Regions from separate parts of the Symbiopectobacterium sp. genome, predicted to be linked through region 1. Evidence: riboswitches for the same ligand, from Rfam matches in the RefSeq annotation. Region 1 holds a riboswitch; the other holds the start of a gene.
The links. A riboswitch is a leader RNA that binds a small molecule or an ion and turns the genes downstream of it on or off. The one in region 1 is predicted to bind thiamine pyrophosphate.

Region 1 (17,171 bases):
GAGTCTCTCTGCATGTTCTCCCCTGAATCCCGATTGCGTAGTGCGGTAGCGGACACAGTCGCTATGGTAATCTACTGTTTTATAACGGTTATGCTGATTGAGATCTTGCTGTCTGGCATGAGCTTCCAGCAGTCGCTCTCTTCGCGACTGGTGTCGATCCCCGTTAATATTGTTATTGCCTGGCCCTACGGCCTGTACCGCGATCGTATCCTACGTCTGTCTCAACGCTTCATGACGCACGGTACCTGGGTAAAAAATCTGGCAGACCTGTTTGCCTACGTCAGCTTTCAATCACCGGTGTATGTTGCCATCCTGTGGTTTATTGGTGCCAACCCACAGCAGATCGTCGCAGCAGTAACCAGCAATGTGTTGATATATATGGTAATTGGTGTCTCCTACGGCTATTTTCTCGATTACTGTCGCCGTCTGTTTCGCGTCGCCGTACCGGGCTGAACGTCAGGCCGAGACCGCAACTACCGCCAAATACAGGCGACAAAAAAGCCATCCTGATACCGGATGGCTTTTTATTAGGAATAATCCCAAACTAACGGCGACTGAGTGAACCGCGCCGATAGAGACTGCGCCGAATGCGCGTCAAACCGGGCTTGGGCTTCTTAGGTTCATCGAGACTTGCCAGCACCAATTCCAGCACCCGCTCAGCCACTTCGCGATGGCGTTGCGCCACGGAGAGCACCGGGCACTCGAGGAAATCGAACAGTTCGTTGTCACCAAACGTGGCAATCGCCAAATTGTTCGGCAGCCGTCCGCTCTGCTTCAGCGTAATATCCATCACCCCTTGCAACAGCGGAAACGAGGTGGTGAATAGCGCCTGCGGCATCGGGTGATGCTGCAAATACTCTTCAAACGCCGTCGCCGCCGCTGAGCGTTCGTAGCTGTTGGCATAAAGGAAATTCACCTGACGCGGATCCTCTGCCCACTCCATACGAAACCCTTGTTCGCGCAGGAAACTCACTGAAAGCTCCGGCAACGCCCCGAGGTAGAGCACTGACTCCGCCGGGATCTTGCGCAGTTCCTGTGCCAGCATTTCCGCATCCTCACAATCGGCACCCACTACGCTTGTGAAGTGTTCGCGATCCAACGCGCGATCCAGCGCGATAATCGGCAAGCTGTCCCCAGCCCAACGCTGATAGAACGGATGCTCCGGAGGCAACGCTGTCGACACGATAATGGCATCAACCTGGCGTTGCAGCAGATGCTCAATGCAGCGCATCTCGTTATCCGGCTGATCTTCAGAGCAGGCAATCAGCAATTGATAACCGCGCTGACGCGCCTGACGCTCCAGATAATTGGCAATTTTGGTATAGCTGGTGTTTTCCAGATCCGGAATCACCAGCCCGATAGAACGAGTACGCCCAGCGCGTAATCCAGCAGCCACCGCATTGAGATGATAATTATGCTCACGCACCACCGATATCACTTTTTCTACCGTTTTATCACTGACGCGGTATTGTTTGGTCTTGCCATTGATAACGTAGCTGGCAGTAGTGCGTGAAACGCCCGCAAGGCGCGCGATTTCATCCAGTTTCACGTTAGCCCCTTTAAATAAGCTGGAAAATAAAAAATAAGGATGTCCATATCTTAAGCATGGATATCGTATAGATCTAACCGCAGAAGCTGGCAATCAGCAACCGCTTTATTGTTGTTCAGGGTTATAGAGAGAAAAATAAAAAGCTCACCGACACAGTGAGCCCTCAGACTACTGAAAAAACCTACCAACCTCTTCGTCGTCCTCGGCGTAGGCCGGGGATCTCGGGCAGAATGAACGCGTTTAGCCTGTATGAGATTCCCGCCTGCGCGGGAATGACCGTTTTAGGTAGGTTTGTCAGCAACCTCAAGGTTCACCGACACAGTGAACCTCTTTATCAGCGCAGCGAACATCTGGTGCTGCCCCACGTCCGATGCCACATAGGCTTTACCGTCGGTCAAACGGTGCAAGGTTTCAATCACCGCCTGCGGCTTGATCTTGTCGCTGTCTAACGGATATTTCAGGCATTGGCGCGCACGCCACTGCTCAATACGCTGCCACCAGTCGCGCAGCGCGTCAAAATTCTACTGCGCTTCGCCCTGATCCAGCAGTTCCAGCATCAGCGCCAGCACCTGGCGCGCATCACCCACAATGGGAATATCCGCATTGACCGTTTTCGAAATGGAGGCCGGATCGATATCGATACGTAGCATTCGGGCAGTACTTCGCCAGATTGTTGGTGGTGCGATCGTCAAAACGCACGCCGACGGCGAAGATCACATCGGCATTGTGCATCGCCATGTTGGCTTCGTAAGTGCCGTGCATACCAAGCATGCCCAGACACTGACGGTGCGTCCCCGGAAAACCACCCAATCCCATCAGAGAGTTGGTGACCGGCAGGTTCAAACGTTCTGCCAGTTGGCGCAGTTCTTCATGGCACCCCGCATTGATAACCCCGCCACCCGCGTAAATGATCGGTGACTGGGCGCTTAGCAAGGTTTGCAGCGCACGACGAATTTGCCCCTTATGCCCTTGAATCGTCGGATTGTAGGAGCGCATGGTGACCGCATCGGGATAGAGATACGGCAGTTTGTTGGCCGGACTCATCACATCTTTCGGCAAATCCACCACCACCGGGCCGGGACGCCCGCTTGATGCCAGATAGAATGCCTTTTTCAGCACCGTGGGCACATCTTCAGCCTGTTTGACCAAGAAACTGTGCTTCACCACCGGACGAGAAATGCCGACCATGTCGCATTCCTGAAACGCGTCGTAACCGATAAGCGAGGTGGCTACCTACCCAGACAACACCACCATCGGGATGAAGTCCATATAGGCGGTGGCAATACCGGTAATCGCATTGGTGGCACCCGGACCCGAGGTGACCAGCACCACACCGACATCGCCGGTGGCGCACGCGTAACCATCGGCCATGTGCACTGCACCCTGCTCGTGGCGCACCAGAATATGGTCAATGCCGCCCACGGTGTGTAGCGCATCGTAAATATCCAATACGGCCCCGCCCGGATACCCGAACACATATTTCACGCCCTGATCGATCAACGATCGAACCACCATCTCGGCGCCTGACAACATCTCCATGGGATTGCCTCTTTTCGTTCTGAGAGCGGCATCGCGGCACTGACATCACAGCGCGACACACGTCATTGTCTTATCCAGAATTTGAATATAGCCGATTACCATAACGTTAGACGACGGCACAGGCAAACAAGGGTGAAGCGAGGAACAAACAAGTGGAAACGGGTTTACACCGCCAGAAGGGATTCGACTGAGATAAAACGCTAAACGGCGTCATCGCGGATAGTGATTATTCCGCGATGATAGCCAATTGCAGCGGGAAATTTTCAGCAAAAAAGTTAAAAATTCGTGTACCTCACCCGCTGCAAGTTACTCGGGGTTATTCGCCGTACATGGCATCAATTTCCAGCTGATAGCGCTGGGCGATGATCTTACGTCGCAGTTTTAATGTCGGCGTTAACTCCCCGCTCTCCATAGAGAAAGGGGTCGCCAGCAGGGTAAAGCGCTTGACCTGTTCGACGCGTGACAGCTCTTTTTGCATCTCGCGCAGACGCTGTTCAAACAGTTCGATAATGTGGCTATGACGTAACAATTCGAGGCGATCGTGATACTTGAGGTTGGCCGATGCCGCGTACTCTTCCAGCGCTTCAAAGCAAGGCACAATCAACGCAGACACGTATTTGCGCGCATCGGCAATCACCGCCACCTGCTCGATAAATCGGTCTTGACCCAAGGTGCCTTCCAAGTGCTGCGGCGCAATATATTTTCCGCCGGAGGTTTTCATCAGGTCTTTCAGGCGCTCGGTGATATACAGGTTACCCTCGGCATCCAGCTTCCCGGCATCACCGGTTTTCAGCCAGCCATCAGCGGTGAAGGCTTCAGCGGTTTCCTGCGGACGGCGGAAATAACCGCGCATCAGCGTAGCGCCGCGCACCTGTATTTCGTTTTCGTCGCCAATGCGCACTTCAATACCCGGTAGCGGCGTGCCGATCGAGCCCAGCCGCACGTTATTCGCTTCCCAGCACGATACCGTGGCACAGGTTTCCGTCATGCCGTAACCGTAAATAACGCGCACGCCCATCGACTGGAAAAACAGAATGATATTCTCATCCAGATGGGCGCCAGCCGCAGGCATAAAGCGAATCTTACCGCCCAGCAAGTGGCGCAGCTTGGTCAGCACCAGCCGATCGGCGACGCGATGCAGTAGCGCCTGCAACGGTGAACGTGATTTACCTGAAATATGTGCCAGAAACGCCTTGCGCCCCTGCGCGATGGCCCAGTTAAACAGCGTGCGACGATGCCAGGGTGCCTGCGCGACTTTTTCGTGAATGGCGCTATACACTTTCTCGTAGAAACGCGGCACCGCACACATCACCGTCGGTGAAACGGCCTGCATCGCATTGCGTACCAGATTGGTGTCGGCCAGATAGACGTTTTGTGCACCGGTGTGCATCATGTAAAACGACTAGGCGCGCTCAAACACGTGAGAGAGCGGTAGGAAGCTCAGAGAGATATCGTCCTGCGACACACACAGGCGCTCATCGTGCAGCTTCAGCACCATCGCCATGTTGGCGTAATCCAGCATCACCCCTTTCGGCTCACCGGTCGTGCCAGAGGTGTAGATCAACGTGAAAAGATCGTCCAGATTACGCTCATCAATGCGCTGTTGCAGCGCAGGCTGCCAGTAGGCGTCATCCAATCGGCCTCAAACGCCGCCAGCGTCAGCGCCAACGGGCAGTGATGCAGATTCACATTGTCATCGAGCACGATGATGCGCTTAAGCTGCGGACACTCCGGCAGCAGCGCCAATATCGCATCATACTGAGGCTGAGAACCGACAAAAATGGTGCGAATATCCGCGTCATTGATGATAAACGCAGCCTGTGTCGCCGTGTTGGTGGCATAAATCGGGACGGTCACACCACGCACGTACAGCGTCGCGAGATCTGCCAGCGACCAGTTGAGGGAATTATGAGAGAACAACGCGACACGCTCTTGGGCATCAATCCCCAGCGAGAGCAGTGCACTGGCAATGCGACGAATACGCGCACCGGCCTGAAACCAGGTAAGCTGCGTTTCGCCAGAGGCAGACCATTCACGCAGTGCGGTACGGCCGGAACAATGAGCAATCAGGTGTTGGATGCGTTCAACCAAATGGTATTGCGACAAATGGGTAGACATAAAAAATGAGCCTGGGAAATTTCAGCGTACAACTGTTTATTATTTTGGCGCAGTCTACTGATCTTGCCAGAAACCGCAACGATCTTTCACATTGACATGATGGAAGGTTGACGCCACGCACATCTGCCCATTTGCGCGCTCCACGTGACGACGGCAACGCAAACGATTTCGTCGTGACCGGGAACGAACACCGTTCGATGATCACAAATGCTTGACATACCCACAAGAATCAAGTACCAATAAAAGCACGAGCGATGCCATTCCCGCGATTAAGCGGTATGTGGCGAATTTTGCAGCTAACCGGATCAGACGAGATATCATGTTCAAACACACTTTCCTACTAGGCCTACTACTACACGCATCAACATTGCGCGGTATGCCTGTGGGTGAAAGTCAGAGCTGATTTCACGTTACACAGAACGAAGAACCCGCGCCGATGCGCGGGTTTTTTTACCTGTTCGGCGCTCGAATAAACACGATAAGGAATCTTTCCAATGAGCCAGCAGGTCATTATTTTCGATACCACATTGCGTGATGGTGAGCAGGCATTACAAGCCAGTCTGAGTGTAAAAGAGAAACTGCAAGTGGCCTACGCGCTGGAAAGATTGGGCGTGGACGTGATGGAAGTCGGCTTCCCGGTCTCTTCGCCGGGCGATTTCGAATCGGTACAGACCATTGCGCGTCAGATTAAAAACAGCCGGGTGTGTGGTTTGGCCCGCTGCGTCGATAAAGACATCGATGTCGCCGCCGAAGCGCTGCGCGTTGCCGAAGCCTTCCGCATTCACGTATTCCTGGCCACCTCTACGCTGCACATCGAATCCAAACTGCGTTTGTCGTTCGAGCAGGTCATTGAGAAAGCGGTTCACTCCGTCAAACGGGCGCATAACTACACCGACGACGTAGAGTTCTCCTGTGAAGATGCTGGCCGTACGCCTATCGATAACCTATGCCGTATCGTTGAAGCCGCAATTAACGCCGGTGCCACCACCATCAACATCCCTGACACCGTGGGTTACACCACGCCGTATCAGTTCGGCGGCATCATCACCACGCTGTACGATCGTGTGCCGAACATCGACAAAGCGATTATTTCCGTGCACTGCCATGACGATCTGGGGATGTCGGTTGCCAACTCCATTACTGCTGTGCAGGCTGGCGCACGTCAGGTAGAAGGCACGTTGAACGGTCTGGGCGAGCGCGCAGGCAACACCGCGCTGGAAGAAGTGATCATGGCGATCAAAACCCGTCAGGATTTGCTGAACGTCCACACCAATATCAATCATCAGGAAATCTATCGCACCTGTCAGTTGGTGAGCCAGATTTGCAACATGCCAATCCCCGGCAACAAAGCGATTATCGGTTCTAACGCCTTCGCCCACTCCTCCGGCATCCATCAGGACGGCGTGCTGAAAAACCGCTCCAACTACGAAATCATGACGCCGGAATCCATCGGCCTGAAAGAAGTGCAACTGAACCTGACCTCTCGTTCTGGCCGTGCGGCGGTGAAACACCGCATGGAAGAGATGGGTTATAAAGCAAGCGATTTTAATCTAGACCAGTTGTACACCGATTTCCTGAAGCTGGCCGACAAAAAAGGTCAGGTATTCGACTACGATTTAGAAGCATTGGCCTTTATCAACAGCCAGCAGGAAGACGAAGAGTTCTATCGCCTGGATGCCTTCAACGTGCAGTCTGGTTCCAACACAATTGCCACCGCGTCAGTGCAATTGGCCTGTGGTGGCGAGGTGCAAGCCGAGGCCGCTACCGGCAACGGACCGGTCGATGCCGTCTATCAGGCGATTAACCGCATCACGGGCTACGGCATTGAACTGGTGAAATACCAGTTGTCCGCCAAGGGCCAGGGACGTGATGCGCTGGGGCAAGTGGATATCGTCGCCGCTGATCAAGGCCGCCGCTTCCACGGCGTGGGCCTGGCGACCGACATCGTCGAATCCTCCGCCAAGGCGATGGTCAACGTATTGAACAACAAACGCGCACAGTTGGTAGAACAAGAAATTCAGCGTTTGCAGCACCACAACAAACAACAAAATAGCCAGGAAACAGTGTGATGACAAAGAGTTACCATATCGCCGTCTTACCCGGTGACGGCATCGGCCCAGAAGTCATGGCGCAAGCCCATAAAGTATTAGACGCGGTTCGCCAGCGTTTCGGTTTGCGTATCACCACCAGCGAATATGACGTCGGCGGCATCGCCATCGACCGCCAGGGCACGCCACTGCCAGCCGCCACCGTCGCCGGTTGCGAGCAGGCTGACGCCATTCTGTTCGGTTCGGTTGGCGGCCCGAAATGGGAGCACCTGCCGCCGGCTGAGCAACCGGAGCGCGGCGCATTGCTGCCACTGCGTAAGCACTTCCGTCTGTTCTGCAACCTGCGCCCGGCACGTCTGTATCAAGGGCTGGAAGCCTTCTGCCCGCTGCGCAACGACATCGCTGCAAACGGTTTCGACATTCTGTGCGTGCGCGAACTGACCGGCGGTATCTACTTCGGTCAGCCGAAAGGCCGTGAAGGCAGCGGCCAGCACGAGCGTGCGTTCGACACCGAGGTCTATCACCGTTTCGAGATCGAGCGTATCGCCCGTATTGCCTTTGAGTCGGCTCGTAAGCGTCGCTGCAAAGTCACGTCCATCGATAAAGCTAACGTGCTGCAAAGCTCCATCCTGTGGCGTGAAATCGTCACCGAAGTCAGCAAAGACTACCCGTACGTGACGCTGGCGCACCTGTACATCGACAACGCCACCATGCAGTTGATCAAAGATCCGTCCCAGTTCGACGTGATGCTGTGCTCCAACCTGTTTGGTGACATCCTGTCTGACGAATGTGCGATGATCACCGGTTCGATGGGTATGCTGCCTTCCGCCAGCCTGAACGAACAAGGTTTCGGCCTGTACGAACCGGCGGGCGGTTCCGCGCCGGATATCGCGGGCAAAAACATCGCTAACCCGATCGCACAGATTCTGTCACTGGCACTGCTGCTGCGTTACAGCCTGGAAGCCGATGACGCGGCTAACGCCATCGAAAACGCGGTAAACACCGCGCTGGCCGAAGGCTATCGCACTGGCGATCTGGCGGGCCGTGACGGCAAAGCCATCAGCACCGACGAAATGGGCGATGCGATTGCCCGCTTTGTGGCGCAAGGGGTGTAACCATGAGCAAGACCTTATACCAGAAGTTGTTTGATGCCCACGTGGTGTACGAAGCGCAGAATGAGACGCCGCTGCTGTATATCGACCGCCATCTGGTGCATGAAGTCACTTCTCCGCAAGCCTTTGATGGCCTGCGTGCCATGGGGCGCAAACTGCGCCAGCCGGGCAAAACCTTTGCCACCATGGATCACAACGTGTCCACTCAGACCAAAGACATCAATGCCTGTGGTGAAATGGCCCGCATCCAGATGCAGGAACTGATCAAGAACTGCGCCGAGTTTGGCGTGCAGTTGTACGATCTGAACCACCCGTATCAAGGCATCGTCCACGTTATCGGGCCGGAACAGGGCATGACCCTGCCGGGCATGACGATTGTGTGCGGCGATTCCCATACCGCTACCCACGGTGCCTTTGGCTCACTGGCGTTTGGTATCGGCACCTCCGAAGTGGAACATGTGATGGCGACGCAAACCCTGAAGCAGGGTCGCGCCAAAGCCATGAAAATTGAAGTAACAGGCCAGGCTGCGCCCGGCATCACCGCAAAAGACATCGTGCTGGCGATTATCGGTAAAACCGGCAGCGCAGGCGGTACGGGCCACGTGGTGGAATTCTGTGGTGACGCCATCCGCGCATTGAGCATGGAAGGCCGCATGACGCTGTGTAACATGGCGATTGAAATGGGCGCAAAGGCCGGTTTAGTGGCACCGGATGAAACTACGTTTGCCTACCTCAAAGGCCGCCAGTTCGCACCGAAAGGGGCCGATTGGGACGCTGGCGTGGCGTACTGGAGCACGTTGAAATCCGATGCAGATGCGGTGTTTGATACCGTCGTCACACTGGATGCCGCCGATATCGCGCCGCAGGTAACCTGGGGCACCAACCCTGGGCAAGTAATCGCCGTGAACCAGAATATCCTCGATCCTGAATCCTTCAGCGATCCGGTTGAGCGTGCTTCTGCTGCCAAAGCGCTGGCGTATATGGACCTGCAACCGGGCATCAAGCTGACCGATGTCGCTATCGACAAAGTGTTTATCGGTTCCTGTACTAACTCGCGTATCGAAGATTTGCGCGCTGCCGCCGCTATCGCCAAAGGGCGTAAAGTGGCTGCCGGCGTGCAAGCTATCGTGGTGCCCGGCTCTGGCCCGGTGAAAACCATGGCGGAGCTGGAAGGTCTGGATAAAGTGTTTATTGAAGCCGGGTTTGAATGGCGTCTACCGGGCTGCTCCATGTGTCTGGCAATGAACAATGACCGCCTGAACCCCGGTGAGCGCTGTGCATCCACCAGCAACCGTAACTTTGAAGGCCGTCAGGGGCGTGCGGGCCGTACTCACCTGGTCAGCCCAGCGATGGCTGCCGCCGCCGCCGTGACAGGGCATTTCGCGGATATCCGCGAATTACCTTCGTCCGCGAATTAATAAGGAGACGCCTGATGGCTAAATTTACCCAACATACCGGGCTGGTCGTGCCGCTGGACGCCGCCAACGTAGACACGGATGCGATCATCCCCAAGCAGTTTTTGCAGAAGGTGACGCGTACCGGTTTCGGCCAACATCTGTTTCACGACTGGCGTTTTCTGGATGACGCGGGGCAGCAACCCAACCCGGAGTTTGTGCTGAATAAACCGCGTTATAAAGGTGCCACCATCCTGCTGGCGCGCGAAAACTTCGGCTGCGGCTCTTCCCGTGAACATGCCCCCTGGGCACTGACCGACTACGGTTTTCACGTGGTGATCGCCCCAAGCTTTGCGGATATTTTCTACGGTAACGCGTTTAACAACCAGTTGCTGCCAGTAAAACTGAGTGATACCGATATCGACGATCTGTTCAAACTGGTCGACAGTACACAAGGCATTACCTTTACGGTGGATCTGGAAGCGCAGACGGTCGATGCTGGCGGGAAAAAATACCCGTTTGAGATCGACAGTTTCCGCCGTCACTGCATGCTCAACGGGCTGGACAGCATCGGCTTGACGTTACAACACGAAGAGGCGATAGCTCGTTACGAACAGCAGCAACCGGCCTTTTTGCGTTAACCCACAAGGCACCGCTCTGCGGTGCCTTCTATTTTACAGCCCCATACCTTCGCCAAAAGCCTCTCTCAGCGCATCGACAAAGCAACGGATCTTAACCGTTTGCCGCCTTGCCGCAGGCACCAGCACATGCATCGGGCGGGCTGGACCTTCATAGTCCGGCAGAACCTGAACCAAACGTCCGGCTTCAATCTCTTTGCCCAACACATCGGCAGGACCCAAGGTGACGCCATAACCTTCGATTGCCGCATACAGCAGCGCTTTCCAGTCATTGGCGCGAAACCGTCCGGTTGGCCTGACTTCTTCGCTCTGCCCATCACGCTGGAACAACCAGCGGCACGGCACAGTGGGCGTCCATTCGCCGTACACCAGACAAGCGTGATGCGCCAAATCGCTGGGTTTCTCAGGGAAACCCTCGCGCACCACATAAGTGGGTGATGCGCAGGCAATCAGCCGATAGGGTCTTAACGGCCAGGCGATCATCGAACTGTCGGCCAGTTCACCGATGCGCACGATCACTTAAAAACCTTCCTCAATCGGATCGACCATGCGATCGTTAAGCGTCAGCTCGATCTGCGTATCCGGATAACGATCGAGATAGCGGGTAATAAAGGGCGCAAGCGCATAAGCGCCAAAGGTGACGGGCGCATTAACCCGAATGGTTCCTGACGGCGTTGCTTTCATCTCCAGCGCAATCGCTTCTGCCGCATCGACTTCCGCCAACACTATCTTACAGCGTTCGTAATAGCTGCGGCCGATATCGGTCAAACTTTGACGCCGCGTGGTGCGGTTGAGCAGTCGAGCGCCCAGACGCGCCTCTAACCAGGCCACATGCTTAGCCACCCCTTGCGGGGAAAGGCGCAATGCCTCTGCCACTGCGGCAAAAGAGCCCAGTTCAGCAGCTTTAACAAAGATGTGCATGCTGGTCAACCTGTCCATCATTCACCCCAATTGGTTGTTTATTTATGTTCCATTTGTGATTTTATCTTATTTTAGTGGTGAATTACGCTCCCTGTTGATGAATGACGCAACAGGAGATCAGCATGAAAATAGGCATTATTGGCGCAGGCTTTGTCGGGCGAACGATTGCCACGCTCGCGATTAACACCGGGCATCAGGTGATGCTCAGTAACTCACGTGGCCCGCAAACGCTGTTCAGCTTCCGCTCGATGGTGGGCTGTCAGGCTGGAACGGTAGAAGAGGCCATTCAGTTTGGTGATGTGGTGGTGATAGCCGTTCCGCTGACAGCAATCGATCGATTGCCTGCCGCGCTGCTGGCGGGCAAGCAGGTGCTCGATGCGGTCAATTATTACCCGGAGCGTGATGGTCAGGTTGATGTGCTCGACAGTGCACAAACCACCACTAGCGAACTACTGGCACGCCATTTACCCGGAGCCCTCATCACCAAGGCGTTCAATGCCATTCAGATGACTCAATTGGAAAGCGATGGTTTACCGGCGGGCAGTCCCAACCGTCGCGCATTGCCACTGGCGGGGGACAATGCGCAAGGCAAGCAGATTGCCCGTGAATTGTACGAAACTTTCGGTTTTGATGCGGTCGACGTTGGCACACTCGCCGAAGGGTGGCGCTTTGAACGGGGTACGGCCTACTGCGTGCGCATGACCAAAGAGGCGTTGCTGGCGGCACTGGAAGGCGTACAACGCAACTGATGGGCAATAAAAATGCCAGCGGCACAGGCCGCTGGCTGGTGAAAAGCACCATTACTCAGAAGTTTCTCTACTACCAGAACAGCACTAGAGCCAGTGCCGGTACTCTTCTTCCGACATCGCATCGGTATGCCATTGCGTCACTTGCTGTAACAACGCCAGTTTTTGCTGAGCGCTGATCCTCCTCAGCCAGCAGCCAGGGCAGTGCAAGAAGTAGTGCCGGTAAAATTGATTGAGCCGTGAAATCGCCATTAGCCACCTCCGTGCTTTCCTTGTTGTGCAGTATCGCCGTAATATAGGGAAAGATAAATTGATGACTTTGGTTCGCGGAGTTCCTCTTTTATGTCGTCGACACGTTTGCAACAGCAGTTTGTCCGCCTCTGGCAGCGCTTTCAGGGGCAGGATACCGACACCACGCTCGAAGAGCTGGCCGGGGTATTACTCTGCTCGCGCCGTCATATCCGTTCACTACTCGGAGCCATGCAAAAAGAGGGGTGGCTGCTGTGGCAGGCGGAAGCGGGACGAGGAAAACGCTCCCGTCTCAGTTTTATCTATACCGGCTTAACGCTGCAACAACAGCGCGCGGAAGACTTGCTGGAGCAGGATCGCGTCGAGCAATTGATCCAGTTGATCGGTGATAAAGAGACGGTACGCCAGATGTTGCTTTCCCACCTGTGCCGTCGTTTTCGCCAGGGGAAACATCTGCTGCGCGTGCTCTATTATCGACCGCTGCGCAACCTGCTGCCCGGCTCTGCACTGCGACGCTCTGAGATGCATATCGTCAGGCAGATCTTCAGCGGGTTAACCAAGATAAATGGGGAAAACGGGGAAATCGCACCGGACCTCGCGCACCACTGGCAGCAAATTACGCCGCACCGCTGGCGTTTTTATTTACGCCCTGCGATCCGCTTCCACGATGGACGCGAGCTGGTGATGAAGGATGTTATCGCCTCGGTAATGCGGTTGACGTCGCAGGCATTATTCTCACACATCACACGCGTGACCTCCCCCATTCCCTTTGTGATTGATGTGGAACTGAGCGAACCCGATGGTTGGCTCCCCTGGCTGCTCGGCAGCGCGCATGCCATGATCCTGCCCCACGACTGGCAGACTCAGGCCGATTTTGCGCGCCACCCTGTCGGCACCGGCCCCTATGCGGTGGAGAAAAACAGCGACAGTCAGCTGAAAATAAAAGCCTTTGATGACTATTTCGGCTACCGGGCACTGATCGATGAGGTCAATATCTGGGTGTTGCCAGACGCCTCCGAAGAGCTGCCGGTATCCATTCAGGTACAAAGCGACACCACCACGCGCGACGAGCTGGAAAGCCTCATGGAGGAAGGATGCTATTTCCTGCTGTTTGATACCCGTTCCGCGCAGAGCGCGAACAGCGAGGTGCGCCGCTGGATCAGCCAGATCTTCCACCCTATCGCGCTGCTCAGCCAGACGACGAGCACCCACCGACATATCTGGTCGCCAGCGTACAGCTTACTGCCTCGTTGGCATCACCAGCGTTTTGATAATCAACCACTGAAACCTGCTGGCCTGACAGATGTCACCCTGACGTTTTATCAGGAGCACCCCGAGTACCGCATCATTGGCGAGATCATGCATGACCTGTTGGCGCAACAGGGCGTGACGTTGCATATACAGAAAGTCGACTACGAGCAATGGTATCTGGGAGAAGCGGAAGGCGATATCTGGCTGAGCAGCGTAAACTGCTACCCACCGCTGGAGTTCTCGCTGTTCGCCCTGCTGTATGAGCTACCGCTGCTGCGTCACTGCCTGAGTGATTCGTTACAACAAGACGCACAGCGCTGGCGCGCTCAAACGCTCTCTATCGCCGACTTCAGCCAGCGCCTGATTGAAAAGCGGTGAGATCCACCCGCTGTTTCACCACTGGTTACAGTTGCAGGGGCAGCGCAGCATGCGCGGCGTGCGTATGAACATGTTGGGCTGGTTCGACTTTAAATCCACCTGGTTTGTGCCGCCGGAGCACGACGCCGACTTTCCCTGATGCTACAAACCCTTTACAATAATGACGTTCTCAACGGGGTGCAGGCCGTTTTTTGACGATATCGCATTGTCAACGCACGGTATTTATGCTGAGAAAATACCCGTCGAACCTGATCCGGTTAATACCGGCTAAGGGATTTAAGAGTGCATTCGCCTGCCTCAAAGTCCTTTGCCACCCTAATATACCCAGGAGTGCAAAGTGTTACAGTCGCTATTATCCCGTTTATTGCTTCCCGTACTCGGTCTCTCTGCCGTGCTATTCTGCTCTGCTGCCGCTAATACCAAGCCCGCATTGACCGTTTACACCTACGATTCCTTCGCGTCTGAATGGGGCCCCGGCCCGGCGATTAAAAAAGCCTTCGAAAAAGAGTACGAGTGCGAATTGAATTTTGTCGCGCTGGAAGATGGCGTTGCCCTGTTGAACCGCTTGCGCATGGAAGGTAAAAACAGCAAAGCGGATATCGTCCTGGGGCTGGATAACAACCTGCTCAAAGCGGCTGCGAATACCGGGCTGTTTGCTGCACACCACGTGAAAACCGACGCGTTGACGCTGCCCGGCGGTTGGGATAATGCCACCTTCCTGCCTTACGATTACGGCTATTTCGCGTTCGTCTACAACAAAGACACGCTGAAAAATCCACCGACCAGCCTTGGTGCCTTGATCAACAGCGATCAGCCGCTGAAGGTGATTTATCAAGACCCGCGCACCAGCACGCCGGGGCTGGGCCTGCTGCTGTGGATGCAAAAGGTGTATGGCGATAAAGCGCCTGACGCCTGGCAAAAACTGGCGCGTAAAACCGTTACCGTCACCAAAGGGTGGAGCGAGGCTTACGGCCTGTTCCTTAAAGGCGAAGCGGATCTGGTGCTGAGCTACACGACCTCTCCGGCCTATCACATTATCGAAGAGAAAAAGACTAACTACGCAGCGGCGCTGTTCAGCGAAGGCCACTATATGCAAGTTGAAGTTGCCGGGCAGTTGACCGCCAGCAAGCAGCCGGAACTCGCTAACCGCTTTATGCAGTTTATCCTCAGCCCGACATTCCAAAGCCTGATCCCAACCACCAACTGGATGTATCCGGTCACTGGCGTGGCACTGCCGGAAGGTTTCCAATCGCTGGCGCGCCCGGAAAAAGCGCTGTCCTTTAACGCACAAGAGGTGGCGGACCTGCGTGGGCAGTGGATTCAGGCATGGCAACGCGCCGTCAGCCGCTGATCCCACACTGGCTCTGGCCTGGGCTGTTTACCGCGGCATTGCTGGCTGGTGTTGCCCTACTCGCGTTTGGCGCACTTTGGCATCAGGCTCCTGATACCCCATGGCACACGCTATGGGGTGATAGCTATGTGTGGTACATAGTGCGCTTTACCTTTTGGCAGGCATTGCTTTCGGCGCTACTCTCCACGCTGCCCGCCATTGTGCTGGCGCGCGCCCTCTATCGCCGCCATTTCCCCGGCAGAACCTGGCTGCTGCGCCTGTGCGCCATGACGCTGGTGTTACCGGTGTTGGTGGCGGTATTTGGCATACTGCGCGTTTACGGGCGACAGGGCTGGCTGGCACAAGGCTTAAGCGCGCTCGGCATCGACTACACCTTTTCTCCCTATGGCCTGCAAGGGATTCTGCTGGCCCACGTGTTCTTCAATCTGCCGCTGGCAACACGCCTGCTGTTGCAAGCCCTGGAGTCCATCTCCACGGAGCAGCGTCAGTTAGCGGCCCAGTTGGGCATGAATGCCTGGCAAACTTTTCGTCTTATTGAATGGCCGTGGTTACGGCGTCAAATCCTGCCCAGTGCGGCACTGATTTTCATGCTCTGCTTCGCCAGTTTTGCCACCGTACTCTCACTCGGCGGTGGCCCGCGCGCCACCACGATTGAACTGGCTATCTATCAGGCATTGAGCTTTGATTACGCTCCTGCGCGCGCGGCAGGATTGGCGATGATCCAGATGGTCTGCTGTCTGGGGTTGGTGCTACTGAGCCAACGACTCGGATCGTGGTTTGCCGTGGGCAATACCCAGCAATTGCGCTGGCGCAACCCACAGGATTCGCTGGCTGGACGGCTGGGCGATACCGTGATTATCGTTGCCGCACTGTTCTTGCTGCTGCCACCGTTGCTGGCTGTGGTGCTGGACGGTCTCAGTCCGGCGATGCTGACGGTGCTGAAACAGCCCGCATTGTGGCAAACGCTGTGGACATCCCTGCGTATCGCGCTCGGCGCAGGTGTGCTTTGCGTCATCCTGACCCTGATGCTGCTGTGGAGCAGCCGTGAGCTGAAACTGCGTCAGCAGCGGCTGGCCGGACAGTTGATGGACATCAGCGGCCTGCTGATTCTGGCGATGCCGGGCATTGTGTTAGCGACGGGCTTCTTTCTTGTTCTCAACAATACCGTTGGGCTACCGACATCACCCTATGGGCTGGTGGTCGCCACTAACGCGCTGATGGCCATTCCCTACGCGCTCAAGGTGTTGGAGAACCCGATGCTCGACATCGCTCAGCGCTATAATCTGCTGTGTCAGTCTCTGGATATTCGCGGCTGGCACCGTCTTCGTCTGATTGAGCTGCGCGCGTTGCAACAACCGATCGCGCAGACAATGGCATTTGCCTGCGTACTCTCGGTTGGGGATTTCGGCATTATCGCCCTGTTTGGCAATGAGCAGTTCCGCACGTTGCCCTTCTATCTTTACCAACAAATTGGCGCTTATCGCAGCGTAGACGGTGCGGTAACCGCACTGCTGCTGATGCTGCTCTGTTTCGCGTTGTTTACCGTGATGGAGACATTGACCCTGTGGCAAAAACGGGCGGGCCGACATGCTGTCGTTGAATAAACTCACTTATCTCTATCAACAGGCCCCCATGCAGTTCGATGTCAGCATCGCTGCGGGAGAGCGCGTTGCCCTGTTGAGTCCCAGCGGTGCGGGTAAAAGCACGCTGCTCAGCCTGATTGCCGGTTTTTTATTACCGAACAGCGGCGAACTGTGGCTCAATGGCGACGATCATCGCTTTACGCCGCCCGCCGAGCGTCCGGTGTCAATTCTGTTTCAAGAAAACAACCTGTTCCCGCACCTGACGCTGGAGCAAAATATTGCGCTTGGCCTGCA
Region 2 (11,388 bases), on a different contig from region 1:
CGAGCAAATTGCGCGATTGGCGCTGGACAGTGATTGCCAACTGGCGGCAGAAGATATCGTGATCACCACTGGCTGCCAGGAGGCGTTGTTCACCGCATTGCGTTCCCTGTGTCGGGAAGGGGATATTGTGGCGGTGGAGTCACCCACCTTTCCCGGTACGCTGCAAGCGTTGCGTGGTTTGGGGATCAAAGTGGTGGAAATTCCCACCGATGCTGTGATGGGCATCAGCCTGGAAGCCTTGCAGTTGGCGCTGGAACAGTGGCCGATAAAAGCGGTTATGCTGGTGCCAAGCTGCAATAACCCGCTCGGTTTTTATATGCCGGATGCGCGCAAGAAGGCGCTGATCGTGCTGGCACAGCAGTTTGATATTGCCATCATTGAAGATGACGCTTACGGCGAGTTGGCGTATGAGTATCCACGGCCGCGCACCATCAAATGCTTTGATAACGATGGCAGAGTGCTGCTGTGCAGCTAATTTTCCAAGAGTTTGGCTCCTGGGCTGCGTGTGGGGTGGATTGATCCCGGACGCTATTTGGAACGCGTGCTGCACACCAAATACACCAGCACGGGCTATGCCGTGACCCATACCCAGTTAGCAGTGGCGGAGTTTATTCGTCAGGGCCACTACCAGCCACACGTGCGTAGGATGCGTGCCTATTACAAAAGCAATCTCGATACGTTCACCTGCTGAGTGCGGCGCTATTTCCCCTGCGGAATCTGTGTTAGCCGACCGCAAGGCGGGTTTCTGATGTGGATTGAGTTCCCTGAAACCTTCGATACGTTGCGGCTGAATAGCTTGCTACGCCAGTCCGGTATTCAGATAGCCTCTGGCTCGTTGTTCTCTGCGTCCGGCAAATACCGCAACTGTATGCGCGTGCACTACCGTCTGCCGTTAACCGATGAGATGCAGCAGATGCTACGCGTGATTGGCGAGCAGGCAGAACACCTGCTGCACGAAGATACGGTGAGCGGCCACTAGGTGCATGTCGAAGAAGGGCCGATACAGGGCGATAGCGCCACCCTGTATCGGCAGAGGGGCAAAACCGAATGGAACAATTCGGTTTTGGTCGACGCATCGAGGTCGTCAACATCATCACTTTACGTAGCGAAAGATAAACAAAGGGTGCATGGTTTGGCCGTTTTATCGCCGAATAATGGCACTATTCGCCCCTTTATCCAGCGTTATGTTGATGATGCGGTTGCCTTCCCAAATACCCATCCCAGTCTTTCCATACCGGTTGCAGACCGGCCTGCGCGATTGCCTGTGCAACAGCTTCCGGGCGGCGATTATCATGGGGGGAAAATTGCTCCAATTCGGAACGATCGTCTGCATAGCCTCCCGGCTGCGTTTTGGAAAATGCACTAACGCTGTTGATAGCAATAGGCACCACGTTATCGCGAAAATAGGGGGATTCTCGGGTAGATAACGACAATTCCACGTCGGGTGCCAGCAGGCGGAACGCGCAAATCACTTGCAGTAACTGCGCTTCATCCATGATCGAAGCGGGTGTGATCCCCCCCCCCGCACAGGGCCGCAGACGCGGAAAGGAGATGGAGTAACGACTCTGCCAGTAGGTTTGCTGCAAATACAGCAGATGCTCCGCCACCATATAGCAGTCAGTGCGCCAACTGTGCGATAAGCCGATCAACGCGCCGAGCCCGATCTTGTCGATCCCGGCGCTGCCCAAGCGATCCGGTGTGTCCAGGCGCCAATGGAGATCCTGTTTGTTGCCGCGCAGGTGATGTTGCTGATAGGTTACCGGATGGTAGGTTTCCTGATAGACCATCACGCCGTCCAGCCCCAGCCTTTTCAGCTCCGCGTAATCCTCCTGCGCCATCGGTTGTACTTCAGCGCGCTGAAGTGTGGCCGAATCAGTGGCAACATGTCGCGAAAATAATCCATGCCGACTTTACGTTGATGCTCCCCCGTGACCAGCAGCAGATTGTCAAACCCCAGCGCTTTGATGGCGGCGATCTCACGCAGGATTTCCTCTTGGTTCAGTGTCTTGAGCTTGATGTGGTTGCTCATGGAGAAACCACAGTAGGTGCAGTCATTGGCGCACAGGTTTGACAGGTAGAGTGGAACATAAAAGCCCACGGTATTACCGAAGCGTTGTCGGGTCAGTTGCTGAGCTCGTGCAGCCAGCGGTTCCAGATAGTGCAGCGCTGCCGGGGAAAGCAGTGCCATCATATCGTCACGGGAGAGCGTGGTTGCGGTGAGAGCCCGTTCCACATCGTGGGCGGTTTTGCTGTTGATATCGAGAGTGATGGCATCCCAATCGAGCTGCTCCCAGCGGGTACGAAAAGCGCGCGTCATGATTGCGCCTCCGACCTTATCTGATGAAGAAAGCCGGTCAGCGTGCTGGTGGCGCGCGCCACGGCAATCGCCGTGTTAACCAGCACCGCATCGGCCCCCATCTCCAGCGCCTCGGTGGCGTGGCTGGGTGCACCAATACCTGCGTCAACCACGACGGGTACTGTGGCCTGCTCAATAATGATGCGCAGGAAATCTCGGGTTTGCAGCCCCTGATTGGAGCCGATGGGCGCACCCAACGGCATCACGGCGGCGCAACCTGCCTCTTCCAGCCGTTTGCACAGCACCGGGTCCGCGCCGCAGTAAGGCAGTACCACAAATCCCTCTTTGACCAGGCGCTCAGCGGCGCGCAGGGTTTCAATCGGGTCGGGCAACAGGTATTTGGCATCGGGGTGAATTTCCAGTTTCAGCCAGTGCGTGCCCAGCGCTTCGCGCGCCAGCCGTGCGGCGAACACCGCCTCATCTGCGGTTTTCGCCCCTGAGGTGTTGGGCAGCAGTTTCACGCCAAGCTGTTTGAGCGGCGCGAAAATGGCGTCATTACCGGTTTTCAGGTCAACGCGCTTCATGGCCAGTGTGACTAACTGAGAACCCGATGCCTGCAATGCCGCGTGCATCAGTTCGGCGGTGGCGAATTTACCCGTTCCGGTTAATAACCGGGAAGAAAAGCGTGTATCGGCAATCTGCAACATATCAACCCCCTGCGATAGCCTGAAAAAGAAGAATATCGTCGCCTGAGCTAACGGGCCGTGTCGCCCATTCGTCACGCGGCACAATGGTCTGGTTTATCGCCAGCGCCGTGCCGGGCTGTAAGCGATCCAACCCCGCCAGCAGGGTTTCCACCGTGGTGCCTTCATCGCACGCCATAGGGGTGTCGTTCAGCGTGATGTTCATGTCGCGATACCCTTACAGACCGGGCAGCGCGCCGAGCGGCTTAACTGAAAGGTTTGCCAGCTCTGTTGCTTACCATCAAACAGGCGCAGCTTGCCGCTGAGTGCGGAAGGCAACCCCGCCAGTAGCTTGATGGCTTCCAGCGCCTGAAGTGTGCCGATGACCCCGACCACCGGGCAGAGTACACCGGCGGTGCGGCAGTTGCGCTGCGGTTCTGTCGCTTCCGGATAGAGACAGGCGTAACAGCCGTGCGGATAGGGGGGCGTTAGCACCAGCAGTTGTCCACTAAAGCCAACTGCACTGCCGCTGACCAGCGGCGTTTGCTGCTGAACGCAAGCGGCGTTAATCGCGTGGCGTGTAGTCATGTTGTCACTGCAATCCAGCACCAGATCGGCCTGTTGAACGGCGCTGCGTAGTGTTTCTCCCGCCAGACGCTCAGTGAGCGTTATTACCTCGGTTAACGGGTTGAGTGCCAAGAGCTGCTGTTTGGCGAGCGTGGCTTTGGGGCGAGAAATATCCTGCGTGCGATAGAGGATTTGCCGTTGTAGATTGGAAATATGCAGTTGGTCATCATCGGCGATCGTCAAGCTGCCGACCCCTGCGGCAGCGAGATAGAGCGCGGCGGGCGCGCCTAGCCCGCCCATGCCGACCAGCAGCACGCGGGATTTTTTCAGCCTTTCTTGTCCTTCCGGGCCGATATCTTCCAGCAGCAATTGACGGCTGTAGCGTAAGAACTCTTGATCGCTCAGTGCCGGATCGTTAAGCATCATGAACCTCCTGATTTTCAATCAGGATGAGCAGGGTGGCGGTGGCCTGGCGCCAGTCGGCGGCCTGCGTGATTGCGCTGACCACTGCAGTACTGCCGACGCCGGTTGCCAGCACGCTCGGCACGCGGTCAATACTGATGCCGCCGATGGCCACGGTAGGGAAACGCCCTTGTAGCGCATCAATGTGACGCTTCAATTCGCTCACGCCCTGCGGGGCGGGGGGCATCTCTTTGGTTTGTGTCGGGAAGATATGCCCGAGGGCGATATAAGACGGTTTGAGCGCTACAGCGCGAGCCAGTTCCACGTCGTCGTGGGTTGAAATCCCCAAACGTAGCCCCGCATTGCGGATTGCCTCCAGATCGGCGCTATCCAGATCCTCTTGACCCAGATGCACGCCGTATGCCCGATGTTTGACGGCCAGTTGCCAAAAATCGTTAATAAACAAGCGTGCCTGATAATCTTGCCCGAGCGCGATGGCCTGCATGATGGCGGTCTCGGCTTGTTCTGCGGTTTTGTCCTTAATGCGTAACTGGATGGTTTTTACGCCAGCACCGAGCAGGCGCTCGATCCAGGTCACGCTGTCCACTACAGGATAAAGCCCGAGCTGGGGTGCGGTCGCGGGAAATGCCGGATTCATTTGGCTTCCTCCCCGAGCAGCGTCGTGGCACTGTGGTAGAGCTCGCTGCCGCGCGCTCGGAACTGGGCGGACATCTCTGCCATGCCGACTTCAATCGGCTGCGCTTCCACGGTGGGGACGGGATTTTTCGCCGCGTACTCACGCACTTCCTGCGAAATTTTCATCGAGCAGAATTTGGGGCCGCACATGGAACAGAAATGGGCGACTTTGCCGGACTCTTGCGGCAGGGTTTCATCGTGATAGGCGCGTGCGGTTGTCGGGTCGAGTGCCAGATTGAACTGGTCTTCCCAACGAAACTCAAAGCGCGCTTTGGACATGGCGTTATCGCGGATCTGCGCACCGGGATGTCCTTTCGCCAGATCGGCTGCATGTGCGGCGATCTTGTAGGTGATAAGCCCCTGCTTCACATCCTCTTTGTTGGGCAGCCCAAGGTGTTCTTTTGGCGTAACGTAGCAGAGCATGGCGCAACCGAACCAGCCAATCATCGCGGCCCCGATACCGGAAGTGAAGTGGTCATAACCGGGAGCGATATCGGTGGTCAGCGGCCCCAATGTATAGAACGGCGCTTCGTGACAGTGCTCCAGCTCTTCGGTCATGTTGCGGCGAATCATCTGCATCGGCACATGCCCCGGCCCTTCAATCATCACTTGCACGTCATACTCCCAGGCGATTTTGGTCAGCTCACCCAGGGTATGCAGCTCGGCAAACTGCGCCTGATCGTTGGCATCCTGAATGGAGCCGGGACGCAAGCCATCGCCCAGCGACAGGGCAACATCGTAGGCTGCACAAATCTCGCAGATTTCACGGAAGTGGACGTAAAGGAAGTTCTCCTGATGGTGCGACAGGCACCACTTCGCCATGATGGAGCCGCCGCGCGATACGATGCCGGCCAGGCGCTGTGCGGTCATCGGCACATAGCGCAGCAGCACCCCTGCGTGAATGGTGAAGTAATCAACCCCTTGCTCTGCTTGCTCAAGCAGCGTATCGCGGAACATTTCCCACGTGAGGTTTTCCGCCACGCCGTTGACCTTCTCCAGCGCCTGATAAATAGGAACGGTACCAATCGGCACCGGGCTGTTACGCAGTATCCACTCGCGGGTTTCGTGAATATAGCGTCCGGTGGAGAGATCCATCACCGTATCGGCCCCCCACAGCGTGGACCAGACCAGTTTTTCCACCTCTTCCTCGATAGACGAGGTGACCGCCGAGTTGCCGATGTTAGCGTTCACCTTGACCAGAAAATTGCGCCCGATAATCATCGGTTCAGATTCGGGGTGATTGATGTTGGACGGGATGATGGCACGGCCTGCGGCGACTTCCTGGCGCACAAATTCCGGGGTGATGTTGTCCGGTAGGATCGCGCCAAAGCTTTGCCCTGGGTGCTGGTGGCGCAGCACTTCGCTGCGAATGCGCTCACGTCCCATGTTCTCGCGGATGGCGATAAACTCCATTTCCGGCGTGATGATCCCTTGGCGCGCATAGTGCAACTGCGTGACGCACTTGCCTGACTGGGCGCGTTTGGGCTGCGGTAACTGTTCAAAGCGCAGGTGATCCAACCCGGCATCCGCCAATCGCTGCTGGGTAAAACGGGAACTGACGCCGGAAAGTGGCTCGGTGTCGTTACGTTCAGCAATCCAATCGGCACGCAGTTTGGCCAGCCCGGTACGCACGTCCGGCCGTGCGTCGGGATCGCCATACTGCCCCGCCGTGTCATACACCGGCACGGCTTCGTTAGGTTCATAGCGGGGATTGTCTTTGTCGCCACCCAACAGCGTTGGGCTAAGGGCGATTTCCCGCATCGGCACACGGATATCACTGCGCGACCCGTCAAGGTAGATACGCGTGGAGTTAGGGAAGGCGGTGCCGCGCAAGTTATGAATAAAGGCCTCGGCGGCTTCGCGCTTTTCGCGACGGCCAGACGGGGTTTTAGGCGTTGTAGCGGGTGATTGAGACATAGCATGTTCCTGATTATGGTTAAGGAAAAATGCTTGTCTGGAGCTCGCAGGAAGTAATTATGGTTGCCTTGGCCCCGATTTTACGCGCTATGCCGGTAACAACATGGCGGTGATAACGGTGACAAAACAGAATGGATTACTCTTGTTCCCTTCGCAGGTTTTAACCTGACAGGTTCCGCGGATCCCGAATAAACGGTCTCAGCCTGCGTCTTATGTAGGACATAAACACGCTAGGCACTCCGACAAGATACGCACGATAGTCAACACAGCGGCTGTTTACCAGGCAATAACCCCATTACCATGAGGTTAATAAAACGCTAAACCCGTCATACTTCAAGTTGCAGGTGCGTTGGCTGCACTCGTTAACCCGAATCACTTACTTCAGTAAGCTCATCGGGATTCTCTCCCTTGCCGTCTTCCCGCAACTCGAATTATTTAGGGTATAACACTTTAGGACGTCTAAGAGACACTGTCAAAATGTAAGGTGGGGCAATGGTGTTATTCTTTATCAATGACCAGACGAATCAGTCGATCTTCCAGAGTAAAGCGTTCCGCCATGGCTTCGCCGACGCTTGACAGCGCTTGCTGAAACTCAATGCAGTTGTCGTGATCGATGGCGGTCGCCAGACTGCTGTCGTAGAAATCCATAATGAATTGCGTGTTGGCCTGCAACGCTAGCGCCAGACGGTGCGTTTGCGCCAGCTTTTGATCGCTCAGTGCGACTGCCTCTTGCAAGATGCGCTCATAGACATGGAAATGGCAGGCGGAAAGATAGTCCACAAGGTTGTGGCAAAAATCATCCAGCGCCTGCTCATCCAGCGGTGTGTGTTTATCTTTGTTTGGCTTAATGCCGACCAGATGGTAATAGGCAATCAGAAGTTGCTTGCGTGCTTGTAGCCATTGGTCGATTAACGCATTATTGCCACCAACGTACTCAGTCAGACTTTGTAATTGGTTTAACATTGTTGACTCCGTGCATTGATAAGAAAGAACAATCGGTGACGATGAAATTCTGCCATATCCCTGACAGTTAAAATTCCAGTGAAGTGTCTGTGGAGCAATAGAAAAGATATGGAACAAACATTAAAAGGTGATGAGCATGGATGGTGGGTGGTCAGCCATGATAATCAAGTGTGGCTGCCCGAAGGGAAACTCCCGCATGGCACGGCGGCGCAGTGCGGATTGGAAGGCATTGTTGGACGCCAGATAGGGGAGTGGCGGGGGGAGTGCGTATGGCTGGTCAGTCACCAGAAAACGTCACAGATGGATTCTGTACGCCAACTGCTGGATGAAGACGTGGCGCTGTTTCAGCTGGCAGGGCGCGGTGTACAACTGGCCGAGTTTTATCGTTCTCACCAGTTTTGCGGCTATTGCGGGCAGAAAATGGTGCACAGCAAAACGGAGCTGGCGTGCTTGTGTCCGCAGTGTAAAGAGCGGTATTACCCGCAAATCGCCCCGTGTGTGATCGTGGCGATCCGGCGTGGCGAAGAGATCTTGCTGGCGCAGCACCAGCGTCACCGCGGCAATATGTATACCGTGCTGGCGGGGTTCGTGGAAGTGGGCGAAACGCTGGAACAGGCGGTCGCCCGTGAAGTGATGGAAGAGAGCAATATTCGTATTAAAAATCTGCGCTACATCAGCTCACAGCCTTGGCCGTTCCCGCATTCGCTGATGATGGCATTCATGGCCGAGTATGCCGACGGTGACCTGCGCCACGATCCCAAAGAGCTCAGAGATGCCGGTTGGTTCCGCTACGATCAACTGCCGATTCTCCCACCGGCGGGTACGGTCGCGCGACGTTTGATTGAAGACACCGTGGTACTGTGTCGCGATGGGCAGGAATAGCGCCGCTGGCGTGCTACACTTCGCGCCAATCGTTTCGTTATCGCGTTTTGACCCTCTCTCAGGATGACAAAAGGACACCGCATGCCAGACCTGAATAATGATCGCTATCTGCGCGCGCTACTGCGCCAACCCGTTGATGTTACGCCGGTATGGATGATGCGCCAGGCAGGCCGCTATCTGCCGGAGTACAAAGCAACGCGCGCACAAGCGGGTGATTTTATGTCGCTGTGCAAAAATCCAGAGCTGGCTTGTGAAGTCACGCTACAACCGCTGCGGCGCTATGCGCTGGATGCCGCCATCCTGTTTTCCGATATTCTCACCGTGCCGGATGCCATGGGATTGGGACTCTATTTCGAAACCGGGGAAGGACCGCGCTTTACACATCCAGTTCGAACCGCTGCGGATGTGGCGCGGTTGCCGGTTCCCGATCCTGAACAGGAGCTGGGCTACGTGATGGATGCGGTTCGTACCATTCGCCGCGAACTGGCCGGTGCGGTGCCATTGATCGGTTTTTCCGGCAGCCCCTGGACGCTGGCAACCTATATGGTGGAAGGTGGCAGCAGTAAAGCGTTTACGGTTATCAAGAAAATGCTGTTTGCTGAGCCACAGACGCTTCACCTGCTGCTGGATAAGCTGGCTGACAGCGTGATTCTGTATTTTAATGCGCAGATCAAGGCCGGTGCGCAATCGGTGATGATTTTCGACACCTGGGGCGGAGCGCTGAGCGGGCGCGATTACCGTGAGTTTTCACTGCACTACATGCACAAAATTGTGGACGGTTTGCTGCGTGAGCATGAGGGGCGGCGCGTACCGGTGACGCTGTTTACCAAAGGCGGCGGTCAGTGGCTGGAAGCAATGGCCGCGACAGGGTGCGATGCGCTGGGTCTGGATTGGACCACGGATATCAGTGAGGCGCGGGCGCGGGTTGGGGACAAGGTGGCGCTGCAAGGCAATATGGACCCATCAATGCTCTATGCGTCCCCCACGCGTATCGAGCAAGAAGTTGAGACGATTTTGACCGCGTTCGGTCAAGGGAATGGTCACGTGTTCAATTTGGGGCACGGGATTCATCAGGATGTGCCACCGGAACATGCCGGTGCCTTTGTGGATGCGGTGCATCGGTTGTCGCGCCCGTTCCATCAATAATTGCCATCATCAGGATTGAACTCGCCTTAAGGAGTAGGGTGATGGATACGCAAGCATTGAAAGCGGAGCAGAAACGGCGGGCACAGGAAATCGTGCATGTTGACAGCCTGTCCTTTGTCGAGCCTACGTTTATTGGCGGGGCTGATGTCGGGTTCGAGCAAGAGGGAACGGTGACGCGGGCGGCGATTGCGATATTGCACTACCCTTCACTTCAGCTGGTTGAGTACCAGATTGCCCGTATCCCGACGGTAATGCCCTATGTGCCGGGATTGCTCTCTTTTCGTGAGTGTCCTGGCCTGTTGGCCGCGTGGGAACAATTGGTGCAGAAGCCTGATTTGCTGTTTGTTGATGGTCACGGTATTTCACACCCCAGGCGGTTGGGCGTTGCCAGCCATTTTGGGTTATTGGTGGATGTCCCGACCATTGGCGTGGCTAAAAAACGGCTGTGTGGTCAGAGTGCCCCGCTTTCTGAAGCACCCGGCAGCCAAAGCGCGCTGATGGACCATGACGAACAGATTGGCTGGGTGTGGCGTAGCAAGGCGCGCTGTAATCCGCTGTTTATCTCAACCGGCCATCGGGTAAGCCTGAACAGCGCACTGATGTGGGTAAAACGCTGCCAGCAGAGCTATCGTTTACCCGAACCTACGCGTTGGGCGGACGCCGTTGCCTCACAACGGCCAGCCTTTCAACGCTGGCTGCGTGAAAATCCGCAGTAATGCAGGCGGGATGCGGTAAGTTTAAGAATTCAGGCATAGGGCAAGGCAAAATTTTCAGGTACACTGCCTGCCATTAAAAATAATGAGCGTCGACGATGTTACGTAATCCGATTCACCTGCGGCTGGAGAAGCTGGAAAGCTGGCAGCATGTGACTTTTATGGCTTGCCTTTGCGAGCGGATGTATCCGAACTATTATGAATTCTGCCGCCAGACCGAGTTTGGTGATGCGCAGCTGTATCGCCGCATCCTCGATCTGGTGTGGGAAGTGCTGGTGGTGAAAGAGGCCAAGGTCAATTTCGACAGCCAGTTGGAGAAATGGGAAGACGCTATTCCCTCCGCTGATGATTACGATTTATACGGTGTCTATCCGGCCATTGACGCGTGCATTACATTGGGTGAACTGATTCATTCGCAACTGAGTGGTGCCACGCTCGAGCATGCGATTGCCATTAGCGAAACCTCCATTCGCACGGTAGCGATGCTGGAAATGACGCAAGCTGGCCGTGAAATGACGGACGAAGAACTCTACACGTTGCCCGCGATCGAAGAAGAATGGGATATTCAGTGGGAGATTTTTCGGTTGCTGGCGGCATGTGAAGAGCGTGATTTGGAATTGATTAAAGGGCTGCGCGCCGACCTGCGGGAAGCGGGAAGCAGCAATATTGGCATAAATTTAGGCCAATAAGGCGATAAAACGTGATTTAAAGCCCTAAATGACAAGTTGAAGGGCTTCACATCCGCACCCTGTCTGGTCTACATTTTGGGGGCGTAAAAAAAGTGGCTGTCGGTGCGTGTATGCAGGAGAGTGCTTTTGAGCATATCCGTCGCACTCGATGCTAAGCAAGCGATAAACACACTGTAAGGATAACTTATGAATAAGACTCAACTGATTGATGTGATTGCAGACAAAGCTGACCTGTCCAAGGCTCAGGCTAAAACAGCGTTAGAAGCCACTCTGGCCGCGGTAACTGAGTCTCTGAAAGCAGGCGATGCAGTACAATTAGTGGGTTTTGGTACGTTTAAAGTGAACCATCGTAACGAGCGCACTGGCCGCAACCCGCAAACGGGTAAAGAAATCAAAATCGCTGCGGCGAATGTCCCGGCATTTGTTGCGGGCAA

Region 2: linked by a shared signal. The riboswitch ahead of thiC (phosphomethylpyrimidine synthase ThiC) and the one ahead of thiB (thiamine ABC transporter substrate binding subunit) in region 1 are both predicted to bind thiamine pyrophosphate.

Annotation. Positions count from the first base shown of each region.
Region 1 is NZ_JBPETA010000045.1:2,391-19,561, reverse strand. It holds gene ACTBDZ_RS06595 (L-alanine exporter AlaE) at 13-453, shown strand; gene cra (catabolite repressor/activator) at 545-1,549, opposite strand; gene ACTBDZ_RS06585 (hypothetical protein) at 1,831-1,968, opposite strand; partial or broken gene ACTBDZ_RS06580 (hypothetical protein) at 2,071-2,545, opposite strand; gene ACTBDZ_RS06575 (thiamine pyrophosphate-binding protein) at 2,783-3,088, opposite strand; partial or broken gene ACTBDZ_RS06570 (AMP-dependent synthetase/ligase) at 3,405-5,206, opposite strand; gene leuA (2-isopropylmalate synthase) at 5,701-7,275, shown strand; gene leuB (3-isopropylmalate dehydrogenase) at 7,275-8,369, shown strand; gene leuC (3-isopropylmalate dehydratase large subunit) at 8,372-9,784, shown strand; gene leuD (3-isopropylmalate dehydratase small subunit) at 9,799-10,401, shown strand; partial or broken gene ACTBDZ_RS06545 (LysR family transcriptional regulator) at 10,435-11,337, opposite strand; gene ACTBDZ_RS06540 (NADPH-dependent F420 reductase) at 11,442-12,068, shown strand; gene sgrT (glucose uptake inhibitor SgrT) at 12,153-12,317, opposite strand; partial or broken gene sgrR (HTH-type transcriptional regulator SgrR) at 12,408-14,082, shown strand; TPP riboswitch at 14,107-14,236, shown strand; gene thiB (thiamine ABC transporter substrate binding subunit) at 14,281-15,294, shown strand; gene thiP (thiamine/thiamine pyrophosphate ABC transporter permease ThiP) at 15,270-16,898, shown strand; gene thiQ (thiamine ABC transporter ATP-binding protein ThiQ) at 16,882-17,171, shown strand, end outside.
Region 2 is NZ_JBPETA010000085.1:804-12,191, forward strand. It holds partial or broken gene ACTBDZ_RS09565 (PLP-dependent aminotransferase family protein) at 1-979, shown strand, start outside; partial or broken gene thiH (2-iminoacetate synthase ThiH) at 1,173-2,317, opposite strand; gene ACTBDZ_RS09575 (thiazole synthase) at 2,314-3,003, opposite strand; gene thiS (sulfur carrier protein ThiS) at 3,005-3,205, opposite strand; gene ACTBDZ_RS09585 (HesA/MoeB/ThiF family protein) at 3,202-3,969, opposite strand; gene thiE (thiamine phosphate synthase) at 3,962-4,606, opposite strand; gene thiC (phosphomethylpyrimidine synthase ThiC) at 4,603-6,561, opposite strand; TPP riboswitch at 6,691-6,813, opposite strand; gene rsd (sigma D regulator) at 7,060-7,524, opposite strand; gene nudC (NAD(+) diphosphatase) at 7,633-8,406, shown strand; gene hemE (uroporphyrinogen decarboxylase) at 8,488-9,552, shown strand; gene nfi (deoxyribonuclease V) at 9,591-10,268, shown strand; gene ACTBDZ_RS09620 (YjaG family protein) at 10,364-10,954, shown strand; gene hupA (nucleoid-associated protein HU-alpha) at 11,141-11,388, shown strand, end outside.